DNA from 2 places in the Variovorax sp. KBS0712 genome. Region 1 is predicted to be linked to the other one. Evidence: predicted binding sites of a transcription regulator. Region 1 holds the regulator's gene; the other holds the start of a gene.
The links. Region 1 encodes NrdR, which represses ribonucleotide reductase genes. Its sites were predicted from a motif close to CACNANATNTNGTG; they were not measured.
Positions count from the first base shown of each region.

Region 2: a site for NrdR is predicted at 2,568-2,581, ahead of FFI97_RS26650 (ribonucleoside-diphosphate reductase subunit alpha). Genes of this name have one in related genera too.

Region 1 covers NZ_VCCD02000001.1:1,873,706-1,881,120, forward strand. The annotation lists partial or broken gene FFI97_RS08650 (DUF748 domain-containing protein) at 1-2,273, opposite strand, end outside; gene FFI97_RS08655 (lytic transglycosylase domain-containing protein) at 2,985-3,845, shown strand; ZMP/ZTP riboswitch at 3,895-4,021, shown strand; gene glyA (serine hydroxymethyltransferase) at 4,060-5,304, shown strand; gene nrdR (transcriptional regulator NrdR) at 5,338-5,781, shown strand; gene ribD (bifunctional diaminohydroxyphosphoribosylaminopyrimidine deaminase/5-amino-6-(5-phosphoribosylamino)uracil reductase RibD) at 5,810-6,940, shown strand; gene FFI97_RS08675 (riboflavin synthase) at 7,027-7,415, shown strand, end outside.
Region 2 covers NZ_VCCD02000003.1:399,243-406,657, reverse strand. The annotation lists gene FFI97_RS26650 (ribonucleoside-diphosphate reductase subunit alpha) at 1-2,485, opposite strand, end outside; gene ampD (1,6-anhydro-N-acetylmuramyl-L-alanine amidase AmpD) at 2,835-3,452, opposite strand; gene FFI97_RS26640 (sigma-54-dependent transcriptional regulator) at 3,439-4,989, opposite strand; gene FFI97_RS26635 (two-component system sensor histidine kinase NtrB) at 4,995-6,692, opposite strand; gene FFI97_RS26630 (PP0621 family protein) at 6,689-6,946, opposite strand; gene FFI97_RS26625 (inner membrane protein YpjD) at 6,943-7,415, opposite strand, start outside.

The DNA of each region.
Region 1 (7,415 bases):
GGTGCGAGGCTGACCTGCAGGCCGCGCAGGCTCAGGGTCTTCCAGCTCAGCAACTGGCTGTTGTTGCGGTCGAAGCCCGGCGACTGGGTCAGCGAGACGCTGTTGGCGCGGAAGTCGTCCAGCGCGGTGTCGCCGGCCAGCTTCAGGCTCATGCCGGCCGGCGCGCTCGCATAGCGCACCGTGCCGCGGTAGTTCGCGAAGGCGCGGCGGATGTCCACATTGAGCGCGTCGGCGTAATAGGCCTTGAAGGCATGCGCCGGGAATGACGCCACCTCGAGCCGCCCCTCGGCCGCCAGCGGCTTGAGCACGATGTTGCCCTTGTAGTCGAAGCGTCCCGGGTCCGCGCGGCGGCCCGCGCCGATGCGGCCCGATACCTGCAGCGGCGAGACGGTGTTGGTGTCGGGTGCGATCTTCTGGGCCAGCAGCTTGAAGGCCGTGACCTCGATCGCCACCGGCGCCGAGCCGGCCTTGTCCGCATAGGACAGGCTGCCGTTGTCGACCGCCAGCGTGCCCAGCGTCAGCGCCCAGGGCTTGGTGTTGGCGCTGTTGGGGCGCGCCGCGCCGGCGTCGGCCGGCTTGGGCGCCGCCACCTTGGCGCCGCCGGCCGGGGTCTTGAGCCAGCGCTCGAACATCCAGCGCTTCTCGTTGTCGCGCTCGACGCTCACCTTGGGGTTGGTCGCGGTGAACGACGCGATGTTCAAGGTGTGCCTGGTCATGTCGACCTCGGCATCGACCAGCTCGAAGCGGCCGACGCTGGCCAGCGCGGTCTTGGCCTGGGTCAGCGCCAGGCCGTCGGCAGCCAGGCGGCGCGCCTTGAACTTCAGGTCGGGCTGGGCCCAGGACACGTCGATCTGGCCGCTGAGCTTGCCGTCGAGCGTGGGCTCCAGGCTCTGCGCCAGGTACGGCGCGGCCAGCGACAGCGGCAGCGCCTCGACCTCGGTCTGCACGTCGGCGACCTTGTCGGTGGCGTTGCCCTTGAACTTCAGCGTGGCGCCCGCGACGGTGGTGCTGCCGTCGAACTGCGCGGGCTTTTCCATGGGCCAGGTGACGGCCGTGAGGTTGATGCCAAGGTCGGTGAGGTCGATGGCTGCAGCGGGCTTGACGGTTTCGTCGCGCCAGCCGACACGGCCGCCGTCGAGCGCGATCTTGTCGACCTGCACCTTGAGCTTGGGCTTCTCGGCGGCCGGATTGCCGCCCGGGGCGCTGGCGGCGGGCGCGGGCAGCGGCGCCGCCTTTTCGGCCGCGCCGGTCGCCGGGTCGGTGGCCATCAGGTTGAGCTGGCCGGCGGCGTCGCGCGCCACCACCAGCTGCGGCTTGGCCAGCGCGACCTCGCTCAGGTGGAACACCGACTCCAGCGGTCGCACGTCGGCCAGCGCCAGCTTGAGCGAGTCGAAGCCCAGCAGGTCGCGCCCGCGGGCGTCGCCCAGCTTGGCGCCGTGGGCCTCGACCGTGCCGGTGATCTTCAGGCCGATGGTGTTGGTCTGCTGGAAATCGATCTTCAGGTCGGCATCCAGGCTGCCGGCCTGCAGCTTCACCGGCAGGCCGCCGGGGATGTAGCCCAGGTAGGGCACGAGGTCGAGCCCCTTGAACTGCACGTGGGCGTCGGTCTTGCGGCTTTGCGCGAACGGGGTCGTGAAGGCGGCCGAGTCGAACTGGCTGCCGTTGAGCGCAAAGGCCAGCTTGGGCTCGGTCTTGATCTCGCGCTTGGAGGCGAGGTTGCTCAGGAACGGCACATTCAGCATGAAGCCACGCAGCTCGTGCCGGCGCTTCACAGTCTGGTCGTCGAAATCGACCGCGCCGTCCTTGATCGAGATGTTGTAGATCGCGAAGCGCGCGGGCTCGGCCTTCGGATCGGGCGGCGGGCCCGAGGCCAGCTTGGCCAGGATGTCGTCGATGTCGTACTTGCCGTCGGCCAGGTGCGTGAGCAGCACCGCGGGCGCCTCGACCGTCACCGCGTCGATCACGGGCGCCAGGCGGAACAGCGATTGCAGCTCGGCGTCGGCATAGATGCGCTTGATGGCCACCTGCGGCTGCTTGCCGTCGGCGGTGGCGATGCGCAGGTCATTCAGTGCGAGCTCGAGCGTCCAAGGCTTGAAGTCGATCTTGCCGACGGTGACCTGCCGGCCCAGTTTCTCGCTCGCGATCTTCTGGAGTTGGCTCTTGGCGATCGGCGGCACCGCCAGCCACGCGATGACCCACAGGGCCAACAACACCAGCAACGCGACAACCCCACGCCGCACCCATTTGTTCTGTTTGATCGAAGCAGCATCCATCCGCAGAAGTGTGCCGCAAACAGATGCCAACAAAGTCTGCGGAAACGTGAATGCGTTCCCTTTTGGCGAGGCATTGCGATGCCCGCGCGCCCCTCGACAGGATCGATAGGCCAAAAGTGTGAGCGCCACAAACAAGAAAGCCCGGTGAGTCGACGAAGTGTCTTGTCACCGGGCTTGATGGCGGGCTCAAAACCCATGCCATCGATTCGCGCGACCGGAAGTAATGGTTCCCGCCGTGCTGGCAGCAAGAGATTGCCGCCGTGGAGTCCTCCATCGTTCGAGTCCTTGACTTGCACCTCGGACTGCCTGACTTCGGAAAAACGCCTGAAACCTCAGGCCCGTCCAGATTAGGCGTCTCACCCTTCCTTTGCAAATCCCTTTTTCCAAGGGATTTCCCGTAGGCCCGCTCCCCTTGGCAGCCCCTCGGACGGGGGGATTCCTCAAGCACTTATTAACATATGAAACCAAATCCTTATGCTTGACCGTGTATTTAGCCACGATAGAATCCCGCCTGCCCTTGCTGCCGGACGCAGCAGGGCCTCCCTGAATCCGCTGCCGAATTCCACCGGCGTGATCAGGCCGCCGCGCTCCCTACCCCACCCCCTCCATGCGCGGAGCCTGATTCGTACATACCAATCCAAGCGCCGCTGCCTTCATCCACCGCCCTTTCAGGCGCTGCATGCCAGGTGCCGCACAGAAAGGAAAAAAGCGATGAGCAAGGCGTTTGATGCCACAGCCCGCGGGCTACGGACCTTCGTGTCCGATGTGGCAGACGGCTTTTTTGAAATCACCCACAACGGGTTTGCGCTGGTCGGCCTGGCCATCGTGTTCGCGGCCCTCGCCCTCGTGGCGCGTCCCGACCTGCGCAAGACCGGCGAGGAACAACTGATGGGCTGGCTGCAGTCGCGCAAGCCCGCGCCCGAACCCACGGACCTGGAGCCGACCGCCATCGAGCGCACCACGGCCGCAAGCCCTGACGAGCTGCCCAAGCAGCAGGCGGCGGTGGCCTACTGGCTCAGCAAGAAGTACCGCGTCGCGGCCGAACCGCTGAGCGTGCTGGTCTCCGAGGCCTACCAGATCGGCAAGCGCACCAAGCTCGACCCGACGCTGATCCTGGCCATCATGGCCATCGAGTCCAGCTTCAATCCGTTCGCGCAAAGCCACGTCGGCGCCCAGGGCCTGATGCAGGTCATGACCCGCGTGCACGGCGACAAGTACGAAAGCGCGGGCGGCACGCTCACCGCCTTCGACCCCGTGACCAACATGCGCGTCGGCGTGAAGGTGCTGCAGGAATGCATCGCCCGCGCCGGCTCGCTCGAAGGCGGCCTGCGCTACTACGTGGGCGCCGCCAACCTCGACGACGACGGCGGCTATGCTGCCAAGGTGCTGGCCGAGCACGAGCGCCTGCGCCAGGTTGCCGCCGGCCGTGCGCCGTCGACGATGGTCGTGCCGCCGCCGACCACGGCGCGCGCACAGCCGATTCCGGTCGTGGCACCGGCCAAGCCCGCGGGTGAAGAGCCCGCCACCGGCAGCGAGCCGGCCAAGGTCGCCCTGCTCTCCGCAGTTTCCTGAGGCCTTGCCGGCCCTCCCGGCCCGGATGCGTGCGGGCCTGCGCTACACTCGGCCTGTACGCGACTGGCGATAGGCGCAGCACCCTGAAAAAGGTGCCACGCGCTGACGTGGAATACCACTGGGAAGCGTGCCGCCTGACCACAACAGGCGTTCAGCCGTTCGCCTGGGCAGCCCTTGTTTGGTTGAACAAGGACCTCGTCTTCAAAGGACTGCCATGTACCAACGCAATATCCTGGTCGAACAGACCGATCCCGAAATCTGGGCCGCCATTCAAGCCGAAAACGCGCGCCAGGAACATCACATCGAGCTGATCGCCAGCGAGAACTACGCCTCGCCGGCCGTCATGGCCGCCCAGGGCTCGCAGCTCACTAATAAATACGCCGAAGGCTACCCGGGCAAGCGCTATTACGGCGGCTGCGAGCATGTCGACGTGGCCGAGCAACTGGCCATCGACCGCGTCAAGCAGATTTTCGGCGCCGACGCCGCCAACGTGCAGCCGCACTGCGGCGCCTCGGCCAACGAAGCCGTGATGCTCGCCTTCCTGAAGCCCGGCGACACCATCATGGGCATGAGCCTGGCCGAAGGCGGTCACCTGACCCACGGCATGCCGCTGAACATGAGCGGCAAGTGGTTCAACGTCGTGAGCTACGGCCTGGACGCCAACGAAGCCATCGACTACGACGCAATGGAACGCAAGGCGCATGAGCACATGCCCAAGCTGATCATCGCGGGCGCCTCGGCCTACTCGCTGCACATCGACTTCGAGCGTTTCGCCAAGGTCGCCAAGGACGTCGGCGCGATCTTCATGGTCGACATCGCCCATTACGCCGGCCTCGTGGCCGCGGGCGTGTACCCCAACCCGGTGCCGCACGCCGACATCGTCACCTCGACCACGCACAAGAGCCTGCGCGGCCCGCGCGGCGGCATCATCCTGATGAAGTCGCAGCACGAGAAGGCGATCAACAGCGCCATCTTCCCCGGCCTGCAAGGCGGCCCGCTGATGCACGTGATCGCCGCCAAGGCCGTCGCGTTCAAGGAAGCCCTGACGCCCGAGTTCAAGGCCTACCAGCAGCAGGTGGTCAAGAACGCCCAGATCGTGGCCGACACCCTCACCGCGCGCGGCCTGCGCATCGTGAGCGGACGCACCGAAAGCCACGTGATGCTGGTCGACCTGCGTTCGAAGGGCATCACCGGCAAGGAAGCCGAAGCCGTGCTGGGCGCCGCCCACATGACGATCAACAAGAACGCGATCCCCAACGACCCGGAAAAGCCGATGGTCACCAGCGGCGTGCGCATCGGCACCCCCGCCATGACCACGCGCGGCTTCAAGGACGAAGAGGCCCGCATCACGGCGAACCTGGTGGCCGACGTGCTCGAGAACCCGCGCGACGCGGCGAACATCGACGCGGTGCGCGCCAAGGTCCACGCCTTGACGAGCCGCTTCCCTGTCTACCGTTGATTTCGTAAATAGAAGAAGAGAAGCACTGGCCGCATGAAATGCCCTTTTTGCGGTCATCTCGAAACGCAGGTCGTCGAGACCCGCGTTTCGGAAGACGCCGACTTCGTCCGCAGGCGCCGCCAGTGCAGCGCCTGCGACAAGCGCTTCACCACGTATGAGCGCCCCGACGTCAATTTCCCCGTCGTGGTCAAGAAGGACGGCAGCCGCGCCGACTTCGACTCGACCAAGGTGCGCGCCTCGATGATGCTGGCGCTGCGCAAGCGCCCCGTGAGCATCGAGCAGATCGACAACGCCTTGCTGCGCATCGAACAGAAGCTCCTGGCCAGCGGCCTGCGCGAAATCGATTCGACGAAGGTCGGCGAACTCGTGATGCGCGAACTCAAGAAACTCGACAAGGTCGCCTACGTGCGCTTTGCCTCGGTGTACCGCAGCTTCGAGGACGTGGACGAGTTCCGACAGCTGCTGCGCGACATCTGACCTCCGAGAAGGCGTGAACGAACCCGGCATGTCCTCTTCCCCACACGACGCCTCCCACATCGCCACAGCCCTGCGGCTGGCCGCTTCCGCGATCCGCCTGACCGACCCGAACCCGCGCGTCGGCTGCGTGCTGTGCGACGCCGACGGCCGCGTGATCGGCCAGGGCCACACGCAGCAGACCGGCGGACCGCATGCCGAGGTGATGGCGCTGCGCGACGCGCAGGCCCAAGGCCATTCGACTGCGGGCGCCACCGCCTACGTCACGCTCGAACCCTGCTCGCACCACGGCCGCACCGGCCCCTGCTGCGACGCCCTCATCGCCGCCGGCGTGCGCCGCGTCGTGGCCTCGCTCGCCGACCCGAACCCGCTCGTGGCGGGACAGGGCTTTGCCCGACTGCGTGCGGCGGGCGTCGAGGTCGAAGTCGGCCCGGGCGCCGACGAATCCCGCGAACTCAACATTGGCTTCTTCAGCCGCATGGTCCGCAAGCAGCCTTGGGTTCGAATGAAGATCGCCGCCTCGATCGACGGCCGCACCGGCCTGCACAACGGCGTGAGCCAGTGGATCACCGGCGAGGCCGCGCGCGCCGACGGCCACGCCTGGCGGGCCCGCACCGGTGCCGTGCTGACCGGCGTCGGCACGCTGCTCGAAGACAACCCGCGCCTGGACGTGCGCCTGGTCGACACACCGCGCCAGCCCCACCTCGTGGTGGTCGACAGCCACCTCCAGACCTCGCCCGACGCTCACATTTTCATAGCTGGCCGCGCCGTCTGGATCTACGCCGCCAGCCGGCACAACGAAGAAAAGGCGGCCGCGCTCGAAGCCCGCGGCGCCACCATCACCTGCCTGCCCAACCTGCACGGCAAGGTCGACCTGCCCGCGATGCTCCAGGACCTCGCGGCGCGCGGCGTCAACGAGCTGCACGTCGAATCGGGCCACAAGCTCAACGGCTCGCTGCTGCGCGAAGGCTGCGTGGACGAGCTGCTGGTGTACCTGGCACCCAAGCTGATCGGCAGCGGGCTCGACATCGCCAGCCATCTGCACGCCGAGGGCCCGCTCACCTCGCTGGCGGGCGCATTGCCGCTCGAATTCAAGTCGGTGGACATGCTGGGGCCCGACTTGCGCATCGTCGCGCGCGTCGCCGGCCGCGACCGCTTCTGAGCCGCCGCCCACGCGGCGCAGCACATTCGCAGCCGCAAACCGGCCCTTCGGGCCGAAGACCCCTCGATGTCTGCGAAAATGTGGAAATGTTCACCGGAATCATCACCGGCGTGGGGCGCATCGCCGCCATCCACGACCTCGGCACCTCCTCCTCCTACGGCAAGCGACTCAGCATCGAGGTGCCCGACGGCTACCTCGACGACGTCGGGCTCGGCGACAGCATCGCGCTCAACGGCGCCTGCATGACGGTCACCACGCTCGCACCTGAACGCGGGCAATTCACCATCGACATTTCCGCGGAGTCCCTCGACAAGACGGCCGGCCTGACCGACGCAGGCAGCCGCATCAACCTCGAGAAGGCCCTGCGCGCGAGCGACCGCCTCGGCGGCCACATCGTCTCGGGCCACGTGGACGGCATCGGCCACGTGAGCTTCTTCGCGCCGGTCGGCGAAAGCTGGGAGCTGCGCGTGGTCGC
Region 2 (7,415 bases), on a different contig from region 1:
CGTCGAAGTGCTTCAGGTCCATGACCATCACGTCGTCCCACAGGCCCAGGCGCTTCAGGTCGCGCACCAGGTAGTGGTTGATCACGGTGAACTCGCCCGAAAGGTTCGACTTGACCGACAGGTTGCCGAAGCAGGGTTCGATCGAGGCGTCCACGCCGATGATGTTCGAGATGGTCGCCGTGGGGGCGATGGCCACGCAGTTCGAATTGCGCATGCCGTCGGCCTTGATCTTGGCGCGCAGCGAATCCCAGTCGAGGGTGGCCGAGCGGTCCACTTCGACGTAGCCGCCGCGGGCCTTCTCGAGCAGGTCGAGCGAGTCGATCGGCAGGATGCCCTTGTCCCACAGCGAGCCCTTGTAGCTGGAGTACTTGCCGCGTTCCTTGGCCAGCTCGGTCGAGGCCCAGTAGGCGTGGTAGCAGATGGCTTCCATCGATTCGTCGGCGAACTGCACCGCTTCCTGCGAGGCGTAGGGAATACGCAGTTCGTACAGCGCGTCCTGGAAGCCCATCAGGCCCAGGCCGACCGGGCGGTGGCGCAGGTTCGAGTCGCGCGCCTTCTTCACGGCGTAGTAGTTGATGTCGATCACGTTGTCGAGCATGCGCATCGCGGTCGAGATGGTGCGCTTGAGCTTTTCCTGGTCGACCTTGCCGTCCTTCAGGTGCTGCAGCAGGTTCACGGAACCCAGGTTGCACACGGCGGTTTCGGTGTCGCTGGTGTTCAGCGTGATCTCGGTGCACAGGTTCGACGAGTGCACGACGCCGGCGTGCTGCTGCGGCGAGCGCACGTTGCAGGCGTCCTTGAACGTGATCCAGGGGTGGCCGGTCTCGAACAGCATCGTGAGCATCTTGCGCCACAGGTCCGAGGCCTGGAGGGTGCGCGCGGGCTTGATCTCGCCGCGGGCGGCCTTTTCTTCGTAGGCGACGTAGGCCTTCTCGAAGTCGGCGCCGAACAGGTCGTGCAGGTCAGGCACGTTGGAGGGCGAGAACAGCGTCCAGGTGCCCTTTTCCATCACGCGGCGCATGAACAGGTCGGGGATCCAGTTGGCGGTGTTCATGTCGTGCGTGCGGCGGCGGTCGTCGCCGGTGTTCTTGCGCAGCTCCAGGAACTCCTCGATGTCGAGGTGCCAGGTTTCCAGGTACGTGCAGACGGCGCCCTTGCGCTTGCCGCCCTGGTTCACGGCCACGGCCGTGTCGTTCACCACCTTCAGGAAGGGCACCACGCCCTGCGATTCGCCGTTGGTGCCCTTGATGTGGCTGCCCAGTGCGCGCACGCGGGTCCAGTCGTTGCCCAGGCCGCCGGCGAACTTCGACAGCAGCGCGTTTTCCTTGATCGACTCGTAGATGCCGTCCAGGTCGTCGGGCACGGTGGTCAGGTAGCAGCTGGACAGCTGCGAGCGCAGCGTGCCGGCGTTGAACAGGGTGGGCGTGCTCGACATGAAGTCGAACGACGACAGCACTTCGTAGAACTCGATGGCGCGGGCTTCGCGGTCGATTTCGTTCAGCGACAGGCCCATGGCCACGCGCATGAAGAACGCCTGCGGCAGCTCGATGCGGGTCTTGCGCACGTGCAGGAAGTAGCGGTCGTACAGCGTCTGCAGGCCCAGGTAGTCGAACTGGTTGTCGCGCTCGGCCTTCAGGGCGGCGCCCAGACGGGGCAGGTCGTACTGCAGCAGCTTCTCGTCGAGCAGCTCGTTCTCGACGCCCTTCTTGATGAACTGCGGGAAGTAGTCGGCGTAGGCGGTGGCGCGCTCGACCGGCATCACTTCGCGGCCGATGATTTCCTTGAAGATCGTGTGCAGCAGCAGGCGCGCGGTGGCGAAGGTGTAGTCGGGGTCCTTCTCGATCAGCGTGCGGGCGGCCAGGATGGAGGCCTTGTAGACCTCGTCCAGCGGCACGCCGTCGTACAGGTTGCGCATCGTCTCGGCGACGATGGGGGCGGCGGTGATGCTGTCGCCCAGGCCCTGGCAGGCCGATTCGATCAGGCCCTTGAGCTCGTTCAGGTCCAGGGCCACGCGCTCGCCGTTGTCGAGCACGTGCAGCGCCGGTGCGGCGGGCACGTCCTGCTCGCCCTGCTTGGAGCGTTCCTGGGTGCGGCGTTCGCGGTACAGCACGTAGGCGCGCGCGATTTCATGGTGGCCGCCGCGCATCAGGCCGAGCTCGACCTGGTCCTGCACGTCTTCGATGTGGAAGGTGCCGCCGCCCGGACGCGAGCGCACCATGGCGCGGATCACGCCTTGCGTCAGCGTGTCGACGGTTTCGCGCACGCTGGCGGAAGCCGCGCCCTGGGTGCCGTGCACCGCCAGGAAGGCCTTCATCATCGCGATGGCGATCTTGTTCGGTTCGAAGGGAACGACGGCGCCGTTGCGGCGGATGATCTGGTAGTGCGCGAGGTTCTGACCGGTGGGCGAGCCCGCAGTGTCTTGTTGCTGCTGCGGCGTCGCGGGGACGGCGCGGGGGGTCGACGGGGTGTTCAGTGCAGTTTGCATTCGCTTCCTCTCGGTTGTGCAATTCTTGTTGGTTGGCAAGGCCTCGCGGGCCTTGCGTCGGCGTTGTTGCCGAACGGGAAGACACTATATCTAGGGTGTCTGTGCCCTACAAGCCACTACAGGTAGTGTTTTCCTATGGACGCAACCCTTGCAGGAATTGCGCCGCATCCAGCGCATCGCCAGCGATGCCGCGTGAATACTGGCCCATGGTGGCGCAACCCGCACGGGGCGCGGCTTGCAAGGCGATTTGGGCCTGCAGGCCGCATGGTTGCTACGTCGCGTGCCTGCGCTTGCGAGATTGCTGCGCTGCGAGAGCGGCGCATCGCGGGCCACGGAGCGATTGAAAAAATTAGCGCGCGACCACCTGCTCGGGAAACATCTGTGGATTCCAGCCGAGCTGTTCGCGCAGCAGGCGCCAGTCGAAACCGGCGCCGGGGTCCTGCTTGCGGCCGGGCGCGATGTGCTCGTGGCCGGCGATGTGGGCGATGGCGTAGTGCTGCGCGAGCGCGGCGCACAGGCTGGCCAGCGTCTCGTACTGCGCCTCCTCGAAGCGCTCGCCCTCGAGGCCTTCGAGCTCGATGCCGACGGAGTCGTCGTTGCAGTTGGTGCGTCCGCGCCACGACGACACGCCGGCATGCCAGGCGCGGTCCTCGCAGCTCACGAACTGCCAGAGCTCGCCGTTGCGTCGCACATAGAAATGCGACGACACCTCGAGCCCGCGGATCGACTGGAAGTACGGGTGCGCGTCCCAGTCGAGCCGGTTGGTGAAGAGCTGCTGCACCGCGTCGCTGCCGTACTCGCCCGGCGGCAGGCTGATCGAGTGCAGCACGATCAGGTCGGTCTGCGCGCCGACGGGGCGCGGGCCGAAGTTGGGCGAGGGCAGGGCCTTGGCGAAGCGGTACCAGCCGGCGCGCCAGAGTCCGTCGTCACCGGCCGGTGGGGTGGTGAGGTCGTCAGTCGTCGGCATGCGCGGTGGCGCCGTCGTCGCCGTTGGGCGTGGAGATGCCCAGGCGCGCGATGCGGTAGCGGATCTGGCGCAGGCTCATGCCCAGCCGCGCGGCGGCGGCCGTGCGGTTGAAGCCGCTTTCGTGCAGCGCGCGCACGAGGATCTCGCGCTCCTGCTGGTCGAGCCAGGCTTGCAGGTCGGAGGGCAGTGGCGGCGGCGCGGGCTTGGGTTCGACCGCCGGTGTGGGGGGCGCAGCCACCGCAACGGCGGCTGGCGCTTCAGCGGATTCGCTGCGCGGCGCGGCCGGCATCGGCGTCATCGCGCCCATCAGGTCGATGTGCAGTTCGTCGCCGTCGTTCAGCGCCACGGCGCGGTGCAGCAGGTTCTCGAGCTCGCGCACGTTGCCGTCGAGCGGGTGCTGGGCCAGGCGCTGCAGCAGCGCGTCGGACAGGCGCGGCACGGGCAGGCCGCCATCTTGCGCGATGCGCGCGAGCAGCGCGGTGCACAGCGCGGGCAGGTCTTCGCGGCGCTCGCGCAGCGCGGGCACGGCGATCTCGATCACGTTGAGGCGGTAGAACAGGTCCTGCCGGAAGCGGCCGGCCAGCACCTCGGCGTGCAGGTCTTTATGGGTGGCGCTCACGATGCGCACGTCGACCGCGTCTTCCTGCGTCGAGCCGATGGCGCGCACGCTGCGCTCTTGAATAGCGCGCAGCAGCTTCGACTGCATGGCCAGCGGCAGGTCGCCGATTTCGTCCAGGAACAGCGTGCCGTCGCGCGCCGCCTGGAAGTAGCCGTCGCGGTCCTGCGAGGAGCCCGTGTACGAGCCCTTCTTGGCGCCGAAGAACTCGGCCTCGAGCAGGTTCTCGGGGATCGCGCCGCAGTTCACCGCGACGAAGGGGCCTTCGCTGCGCTGGCTGCAGCCGTGCACGGCGCGCGCGACGAGTTCCTTGCCGGTGCCCGATTCGCCGCGCACCAGCACCGGTGCCATGCCGCGCGCCACCTTGGCGATGCGCGACTTCACGAGGCGCATCGGGTCGGAGTCGCCGACCAGCCGGTCGAGCGCGGTGGCGCCGCTGCGCGTCACGGCCAGCACATCGGGGCGTTCGCCGCCGTGGCCGGCGGCCTGCGGTGCCGGCTTCTGCGGCACGACCACCGCGGCGCGGTTGGCCTGCACGGCCGACGCCACCACGGCGCGGAACTGCTTCAGGTCGACGGGTTTCGTGAGGTAGTCGAAGGCGCCGGCCTTCAGCGCCTCGACCGCGTTCTCGGCCGAGCCGTAGGCGGTCATGACCACGCAGCGCTCGCTGCGCTGGTCTTTCTGGATGCGGTGGATGATCTCCATGCCTTCGCCGTCGGGCAGCCGCATGTCGGTGATCACGGCGTCGAAGCGGCCGGCCTCCAGGTGCTGCCAGGCTTCGGACACGCTGCCCGCGGCTTCCACCCGGTAGCCTTCACGCAGCAGCGTGAGTTCGTACAGCGTGCGCAGGTCGGGTTCGTCGTCGATGACGAGGATCTGCGCGGGGCGCGGGGCGGCGGCGGAAGGCGGGAGGGAGCTCACGGCCGCTATTGTGTCAGCCGGTTTTCGCTCGGTGCGAAGCTGACGAAGAATTCATTGCCCTCGGGCCCGCCCGGCACCAGTGCGCGCCGTTCGTAGCCGATGGTGGCGCCGTGGCGCCGGCATAGCTCGCGGCACAGGAACAGGCCCAGGCCGCTGGAGCGGCTCTCGGACGAGAAGAAGGGTTCGAACAGGTGGCGCTGAACCGCCGGTTCCAGCGGCGCACCGTCGCTCCACACCAGCAGCGCGGGGCGCTGCACGCCGGCCCGCTGCAAGGTGGTGATGACCTGGATCGCGCCCTCGCGCTGGCTGGCGTAGCGCGCCGCGTTGTCCAGCAGGTTCACCAGCAGGCGGCGCAGGTGCTCGGCCTCGAAGCGCACCTCGCTGCCCGGCGCGTCGAGCGCCACGCGCACGCCCTTGCGTTGGGTCTGGCGTATCCATTCCTCGGCCAGGATCTGCGCGGCCGGGTCGAGCACCAGCTGTTCGCCCAGCGACAGCACGCGCTGCTGGCGCGCGCGCGAGACGTCGAGCACGTCGTCCACGATGCGTGCCAGGCGCTGCGCGTTGTGCTGCACCATGTCGGTCAGCTTGCGGTGTGCCGGGTCGGTCAGGTCTTCGCTGAGCAGCGCGCTGGCCTGCGCGATGGCGGCCAGCGGGTTGCGGATTTCATGCGCCACCGCGGCCGACATGCGGCCCATGGCAGCGAGCTTTTCGGTGCGGATGCGGGCTTCGAGCTCGCGCAGGTCCTGCAGGAACATCACGCACAGGCTGTCGGCACGGCGGTCGTCGGTGGGCGTGAGCCGGGTGCGCACGCGCACCTCGCGCGCCGCGCCGCGGGCCTGTGCCACCGGGATCTCTTCGGTCTGCGGCGCGCGGCGCGCGAAGGTCTGGCGCGCGAGCGCGGCCAGCGCGTGCCAGGCCGGCTGGGTGTGCAGCGGGAACGGCAACGCCAGTTGCGCCAGGCCCTGGCCGAGGATCGCGTCGGCCGCCGGGTTGGCTGCGTGCACCAGGCCGTCGGCGTCGATCACCAGCACGCCTTCGCTGAGGGTTTCGATCACCAGGTCGTTGACCTGCGCCTGCATCTGCGCGTGGCTGCGGCTGCGCTGCGCCACCGCTTCTTCGCGTGCCAGCCGGCGCGCGAGTTCGTGCGCGAGCAGCGCCACCACGAACAGGCCGGTGCCGGTGAGGGCGGCCTGCACGAAGCGCGCCGAAGGATCGCCGGGTTGCTGCAGCCAGTGCCAGCCGGCGTCGGCCAGCAGCAGCAGCGTCACGGTGGCCGTGGTGCCCAGGCCCACGAGCAGCGTGCCGAGCACCGCGCTCATCAGCACGGGCAGCGCGAACAGCGGCGTGTAGTTGACGCTGCCGCCCTGCAGCACCTGCAGGGCGCTGAAGATGCCCAGGTCGACCCCGATGGTCAGCAGCCAGAGGGTGGAGAAGCCGCGGATCGGTGGTTCGAAGTGCGCGTAGCGCATCTCCAGCCAGGCCAGCACGAGGTAGCCGCCCGACAGCACGATCGGCAGCGGTTGCACGGCCTGCCCGATGGCGAAGGCCACGCCCTGCAGCAGCACCAGCACCACCGCCACGAAGCAGCGCGCCGCCATGAAGCCGCGCCACAGCCGCAGCAGCGCGGTGCTGTCGCCGGCGCCCAGGTCGAGCACGTCCCAGTCGGTGGCCGGCTCGCCGCGCGACCGGCGCAACGAACTCATGAGGCGGTGCCGGCCTGGCGGTGCGCGGCGCTGCAGTACACCGCGCCGTCCGGCCCGGGGAGTGCGTCGGCCGCGGGCAGGTGCAGCCCGCAGTGGGCGCAGCGCACCATCGCCTGCGGCGGGCCGACGGCCGGCGTGCGTTGCTGTGCCTTCTTGGCGCGTTCCTGTTGCGCGTCGCGCATCTCTTCGCGCCGGTTCTTGCGCCAGAGCCAGATCGCGACCCACACCACCGCGAGGACGAGCAGGTACTTCATGCGGGCAGGCGGGTCAGCACGACTTCGAGCACGAAGCGCGAGCCTACGTAGGCCAGCAGCAGCAGCGCCGCGCCCGCGTAGAGCACGCGCCGCGCCGTGCGTCCGCGCCAACCGAAGCGCGCGCGGCCGGTCAGCAGGACCGCGAAGCTGAGCCAGGCGAGCACCGAGAAGATGGTCTTGTGGTCCCACTTCCAGGCGCGGCCGGCGGCGCCGTAGAGCTGTTCGCTGAACAGCAGGCCGGCCAGCAGCGTGGCCGACAGCAGCACGAAGCCCGCCGTGACGAAGCGGAAGGTGAGCCGTTCCAGCGTGAGCAGCGGCACGCCGGCCTGTGCATCGGCACTGGCCAGGCGGATCTGTTTTTCGGCCCGCGTGATCAGCCAGGCGTGCACCACGGCGGCGCCGAACAGGCCGTACGAGGCGATGCCCAGCGCCAGGTGCAGCGGCAGCCAGGGCGAGGCGCTGACATGCA